3 regions of the Enterobacter quasiroggenkampii genome follow, and region 2 is predicted to be linked to each of the others. Evidence: predicted binding sites of a transcription regulator. Region 2 holds the regulator's gene; each other region holds the start of a gene.
The links. Region 2 encodes LexA, which represses DNA repair genes until DNA is damaged. Its sites were predicted from a motif close to TNCTGTATGTACATACAGNA; they were not measured.

Region 1 (2,202 bases), 2.0 Mb from region 2:
GCGTGGCGCTGGCCGATCACGTGGCGGGCGGGCAGCCGCAGTTTGTGAAGATGATGAACGACTACGTGCAGAAGCTGAACCTGCGCGATACGCATTTTGAAACCGTCCATGGGCTGGACGCGCCGGGCCAGCACAGCTCGGCGTATGACCTGGCCGTTCTCTCCCGGGCCATCATCCACGGCGAGCCTGAGTTTTATCATATGTACAGCGAAAAAAGCCTGACCTGGAACGGAATCACCCAGCAAAACCGTAACGGCCTGCTCTGGGATAAGACCATGAACGTGGACGGGTTGAAAACGGGGCATACCTCAGGGGCCGGTTTTAACCTGATTGCGTCTGCCGTAGACGGCCAGCGCCGGTTAATCGCGGTGGTGATGGGGGCGGATAGTCCGAAAGGGCGCGAAGACCAGGCCCGGAAACTGCTGCACTGGGGGCAGCAGAATTTCGATACGGTGCAGATCCTGCATAGCGGTAAAAAAGTGGGGACAGAGCGCATCTGGTACGGCGATAAGGAGCAGGTGAAACTGGGCACCGATCAGGACTTCTGGCTGGCCTTGCCGAAAGCGGAGGTTCCCAACATCAAAGCCAAGTACGTGCTGGATAAAAAAGAGCTGGAAGCGCCGATTGCTGCGCATCAGCGGGTCGGGGAGATTCAGCTCTATGACCGCGACAAGGTGGTAGCCCACTGGCCGCTGGTCACGCTGGAAGCCGTTGATAAAGGCGGCCTGTTCTCTCGTCTGAGCGATTATCTGCATCACACGCTTTAACTGCTGCTGAGTAGACTGGCAGGGTTGCGAGTCTGCTCACATAATAAACACTCCTCGTTTGCTGATAATGATAATCCAGTTTTATAGTGTATAAATATACAGTGATGAGCGGAGGCAGTATGGACTACAGCATTACGCAGCAACAGAAACGTAAGATTGCCGGTTTTCATTTGGTCGGCCCGTGGGAACACACGGTAAAACAGGGCTTTGAACAGCTGGTCATGTGGGTCGACGGGCGTCACATTGAGCCGCTGGAGTGGGTGGCAGTCTATTACGATAACCCGGATGAAGTCCCGGCAGAAAAACTGCGCTGTGATACGGCCGTGACGGTACCGGATGATTTCGTCATCCCGGAAAACAGCGAAGGCGTCATGATGACGGAAATCGCGGCCGGGGATTATGCCGTGGCGACGGCGCGCGTCGAAAACTACGACTTCGCCACGCCGTGGTATCAGTTCTTCAATTCCCTGCTGCAGGACAATAAGTACCAGATGGCGCTCAAACCCTGCTTCGAGCGCTATCTCAATGACGGCAATGCGGACGGCTACTGGGATATCGAAATGTATATCGCCGTCGAGCACAAAACGGTTTAAGCCTGCTAAATGAAGGGTTTTTAAGCCGGGAGCGATCCGCCCGGCTGAAAACACAGTACAATTGTGCTTTGCCGTGTAGCTGGAGAGCGGGTGTGCGTCCCGACAAATCATTAACGCCTTTTGAAATTCGGTTGTACAAACACTACCGCGTGGTGCACGGGTGTCGCATCGCGCTGGCGTTCGTGTTGACGTTTGTCCTGGTGCGTTTGCTGGAGGTTCCGGAAGGAACGTGGCCGCTGATCACGCTGGTGGTGGTGATGGGGCCCATCTCGTTTTGGGGCAACGTCGTCCCGCGCGCTCTGGAGCGTATTGGCGGGACCGTGTTAGGTTCGGCCCTGGGGCTTATTGCCCTGAAGCTGGAGCTCATCTCGTTCCCGGTCATGCTGGCATGGTGCGGTGCCGCCATGTTCCTGTGCGGCTGGCTGGCGTTGGGTAAAAAGCCTTATCAGGCGCTGCTGATCGGTATTACTCTCGCGGTGGTGGTCGGTGCACCCGCCGGGGATATGACCACGGCGCTGTGGCGAAGCGGGGATGTCATCCTGGGTTCACTGCTGGCGATGCTCTTCACCGGTATCTGGCCGCAGCGCGCTTTTCTGCACTGGCGTATTCAGATGGCTAGCTACGTCACCGCGTTTAACCGCGTCTATCAGGCCGGTTTTTCCCCGAATCTGGTTGAGCGCCCGCGCCTGGAAAAGCACCTGCAAACCATTCTTAACGACGTGGTCAAAATGCGCGGCTTGATCACGCCAGCCAGCAAAGAAACCCATATTCAGAAATCAATTTTCGAAGCTATTCAGACGGTGAGCCGCAATCTGGTCTGCATGCTTGAACTGCAAATCAAC
Region 2 (2,202 bases):
TGGACTCTTCTTTTGGCGTGTAATAGGTAAACACGCGCGGTCCACCGTGAATGAACACGTAGCGCGGCAGCAGCGTACCGTCAACTTCCAGCGGTTCAAGCGGGTCAGGTAAGTCATGCGCCAGACATTGGGCGCGAAGCGTCAGTAAGTCAGCCTTCGAGTTATAAGGCAAAACGTACATAATGGGGCGTGACGTATCGAGCCCCAATTCCAGCGCGGGTTCTGCTGGGATAGACTTGCTTTTTACCAGGATGCTTAATGGTAAATTAAGTAATTTGTAGTAAATTCGTGGCCAGCCGGACATAAACGATGTAAAGCCTCTGGTTAATAATGCAATTGCGGCGCAAGGATAACAGAAAGCGCGCAAAATTTCTGTTGTTACCCGTCATACTTCAGGCTGTAGCGAAACGCGCTACGGCTCCTGTTACTGACGCTCTTTTTTAAAAAAGGTTCTTTTAATGGCCAATAATACCACTGGGTTAACACGTATCATCAAAGCCGCCGGCTATTCATGGAAAGGTTTCCGTGCCGCATGGGTCAACGAAGCCGCCTTTCGCCAGGAGGGCGTCGCCGCTATCATCGCGGTGATCGTCGCCTGTTTCCTTGATGTTGATGCGATTACCCGCGTACTGCTTATCGGTTCCGTTCTTCTGGTGATGATAGTGGAAATTCTTAATAGCGCTATTGAGGCCGTTGTGGATCGCATTGGTTCCGATTTCCATGAGCTTTCTGGCCGTGCAAAAGACATGGGCTCTGCTGCCGTGTTGCTGGCGATTATCACTGCCGTTATCACCTGGGTCACGCTGCTTTGGTCACATTTCCGATGAGCCTCGAGGAATAATTAAGTCCCTGGTTTTTTGTGCAGTTTTTGGTTCCAAAATCGCCTTTGACTGTATATACTCACAGCATAACTGTATATACACCCAGGGGGCGGAATGAAAGCGTTAACGACCAGGCAGCAAGAGGTGTTTGATCTCATCCGGGATCATATCGGCCAGACGGGTATGCCACCCACGCGTGCGGAAATCGCGCAGCGTCTGGGTTTCCGTTCTCCAAATGCTGCCGAAGAACACCTGAAAGCGCTGGCGCGTAAGGGCGTGATTGAGATTGTCTCGGGCGCGTCACGGGGTATCCGCCTGCTGGTGGAAGAAGAGACGGGCATTCCGCTGATAGGGCGTGTTGCTGCCGGTGAGCCTTTACTGGCTCAGCAGCATATTGAAGGTCACTACCAGGTCGATCCTGGCATGTTCAAACCGAGCGCTGACTTCCTGCTGCGCGTCAGCGGCATGTCGATGAAAGACATCGGTATTCTTGATGGCGATCTGCTTGCGGTGCATAAAACACAGGATGTGCGAAACGGCCAGGTGGTGGTGGCGCGCATTGATGACGAAGTGACCGTTAAGCGTCTGAAAAAACAGGGTAACAGCGTACAGTTGCTGCCTGAAAACAGCGAGTTTTCACCCATTGTGGTCGATCTCCGCGAACAGAACTTCTCTATCGAAGGACTGGCGGTCGGGGTGATTCGCAACGGTGAATGGCTGTAACCTCTTCCTCACAGGCTATGGCACCGCTGTAGCCTGATTCATTCCCCACTCCCGGTATCTTTCATGTCACTGCTGACGGCATCCGATAAGGCATTGTGGCGTCTTGCTCTGCCGATGATTTTCTCCAATATTACCGTGCCCTTGCTGGGACTGGTCGATACTGCCGTTATAGGCCATCTTGATTCACCGGTTTATCTTGGCGGCGTGGCGATTGGCGCGACGGCAACCAGCTTCCTGTTTATGCTGCTGCTCTTTTTGCGCATGAGCACTACCGGTCTTACCGCACAGGCTTATGGCGCGAAAGATCCGCTGCGTCTGGCGCGCGCGCTGGTGCAGCCGCTGATCCTCGCGCTTGGCGCGGGTGCGTTCATCGTTTTATTGCGGGCACCCCTGATCGATCTTGCGCTTCATATTGTTGGCGGCAGCGAGGCGGTATTAGAGCAGGCGCGACGTTTCCTTGAAATCCGCTGGCTCAGCGCGCCCGCATCGCTGGCTAACCTGGTTCTGCTGGGGTGGCTACTGGGCGTGCAGTACGCCCGTGCGCCCGTGATTTTGCTGGTGGTGGGTAACCTGCTCAATATCGTTTTGGATGTCTGGCTGGTCATGGGTCTGCATATGAACGTGCGGGGTGCGGCGCTGGCGACGGCGATTGCCGAAT
Region 3 (2,202 bases), 1.7 Mb from region 2:
GGCGCAAATCGCCTGGTGCATCTCTTCATATTGCGTAATGCGATGACCAAACGAACGGCTACAGATGATTTGCTGCTTCGTGGGGGTGTACTCTTCCAGGTCAAGACAGGGCTCGCCGCGAAGCTCGCGCGCCGTACGCTCCAGCACCACGTTAAAATGTTTGCGAATGACCCACGAGGAGGCCTCCGCCAGCTCCAGCGCCGTGGTAATCCCCATCGCATTCAGTTTTTTCGTGATGCGCCGCCCTACGCCCCATACCTCCTCTACCGGAACCTTTGCCAGCAGTTTACGCTGCCGCTCCCGGCCCGACAGATCGACCACGCCGCCGGTACTGACCCAGCGTTTCGCCGCATAGTTGGCCAGCTTCGCCAGCGTTTTTGTCGGGGCAATGCCGACGCCAACGGTTAAGCCCGTATTTTTAAAGACCTGCGTGCGCATCTGGTGTCCGAACGCTTCCAGTGCAAGGCAGTTACCGATCCCTGAAACGTTCACGAACGCCTCGTCGATCGAGTAAATTTCTATGGCCGGAGCGAGATCGGTCAGCGTCTGCATCACCCGACTGCTGAGGTCGGCATACAACGCATAGTTTGAACTGAAGACGTAAACCCGTTCCGGAAACCGTTTTTCTTTGAATTTAAAATAGGGCTCACCCATTTTTATGCCGAACTGCTTTGCCTCCCGCGACAGTGAAATAATGCAGCCGTCGTTGTTGGACACCACCACGATGGGCTTCCCCTCCAGATCGGGGCGGAATACCTTCTCGCAGGAGGCATAGAAGCTGTTCACATCAACCAGCGCGAACATGTTTATGCGTTTTAAGCGTGTGGGTGACGACGCCGAAGATCTGCAGTTCCTCTTCGGAATGAAAGGTAATCGGCTGATAGCGGACATTATGCGGCAGAAGTCTCAGAGCCGGGCGCGTCTGTAGCTCCTTCACCGTAAACTCACCGGCGACCGACGCCACGACGATATCCCCATGTTCGGCATTTAACGAGCGATCAACTACCAGCAGATCGCCGTCGCCAATCCCCGCGCCAATCATGGAGTCTCCACTCACCTTGATAAAATAGGTCGCACTGGGATGTCTTACTGCCAGCCGGTTAAGATCGAGACGATCCTCCACATAATCCTGAGCCGGACTGGGGAAACCACAGGCTACACGCTCTGCAAACAACGGTAATTCAATAGATTGGTTTGGATGATAAGAAAAGAGAGTGTCCATAATGCCTTTCTCGCCAGATACTGTATATAAATACAGTATTACGGATTATGGCCAGGGATCAAGGTCATTTCCGGAAGCGAACCCAAACGCGTTGAAGTGTCAGAAGATTTAAAACGCGCAAAGCCCGGAAGTGCATGTCGGGCTTTGCGCCTGTGACGATCAGTCCATCAGCGTATTCAATGTTTCCAGCGCGTCAGGCGGCAGCTGCAGTTCCCCCGCCGCGAGGTTTTGCCGCAGATGCGCCACGGAAGAGGTGCCCGGGATCAGCAGGATATTCGGGGAACGCTGCAGCAGCCATGCCAGCGCAACCTGCATTGCCGTGACGCCCAGAGAATCCGCCACAGCCTTCAGCCCGGACGATTGCAGCGGCGTAAAGCCGCCCAGTGGGAAGAACGGCACATACGCGATCCCCTGCTGCGCGAGCAGATCCACCAGCGCATCATCACCCCGGTTCACAATGTTGTACATGTTCTGCACGCACACCACCGGCACCATCTTCTGCGCTTCCGCGACCTGGGTGGCCGTGACGTTGCTCAGGCCAATATGCCGCACCAGCCCCTGCTGCTGTAATTCTGCCAGGGTGGAGAGCGGTTCAGCAATCGACCCTTCCGCTGGCCCGTGCGCGCTGAACATGATCCGCAGGTTCACCACGTCCAGCACGTCCAGCTGCAGATTACGCAGGTTGTCATGCACCGCCTGCGTCAGCTCCTGTGCGGAAAAGGCCGGCAGCCAGGCGCCTTTGTCGTTGCGACGGGCACCAATCTTGGTGACGATCGTCAGATCGTCCCGATAAGGATGAAGCGCCTCGCGGATCAGCTGGTTGGTGACATGAGGGCCATAAAAATCACTGGTATCAATGTGGTTCACCCCCGCCGCCACGGCCTCGCGTAACACCTCCAGCGCGGCCTGCTTATCCTTCGGCGGCCCAAAGACGCCCGGCCCGGCCAGCTGCATCGCGCCGTAGCCCAGTCGTTTCACCG

Region 1: a site for LexA is predicted at 852-871, ahead of sbmC (DNA gyrase inhibitor SbmC). Genes of this name have one in related genera too.
Region 3: a site for LexA is predicted at 1,241-1,260, ahead of umuD (translesion error-prone DNA polymerase V autoproteolytic subunit). Genes of this name have one in related genera too.

Annotation. Positions count from the first base shown of each region.
Region 1 covers NZ_CP143745.1:3,620,339-3,622,540, reverse strand. The annotation lists gene dacD (serine-type D-Ala-D-Ala carboxypeptidase DacD) at 1-767, shown strand, start outside; gene sbmC (DNA gyrase inhibitor SbmC) at 887-1,360, shown strand; gene V1572_RS17385 (FUSC family protein) at 1,453-2,202, shown strand, end outside.
Region 2 covers NZ_CP143745.1:911,780-913,981, forward strand. The annotation lists gene plsB (glycerol-3-phosphate 1-O-acyltransferase PlsB) at 1-304, opposite strand, end outside; gene V1572_RS04330 (diacylglycerol kinase) at 459-827, shown strand; gene lexA (transcriptional repressor LexA) at 936-1,544, shown strand; gene dinF (MATE family efflux transporter DinF) at 1,608-2,202, shown strand, end outside.
Region 3 covers NZ_CP143745.1:2,629,151-2,631,352, reverse strand. The annotation lists gene umuC (translesion error-prone DNA polymerase V subunit UmuC) at 1-804, opposite strand, end outside; gene umuD (translesion error-prone DNA polymerase V autoproteolytic subunit) at 788-1,222, opposite strand; gene V1572_RS12600 (aldo/keto reductase family oxidoreductase) at 1,382-2,202, opposite strand, start outside.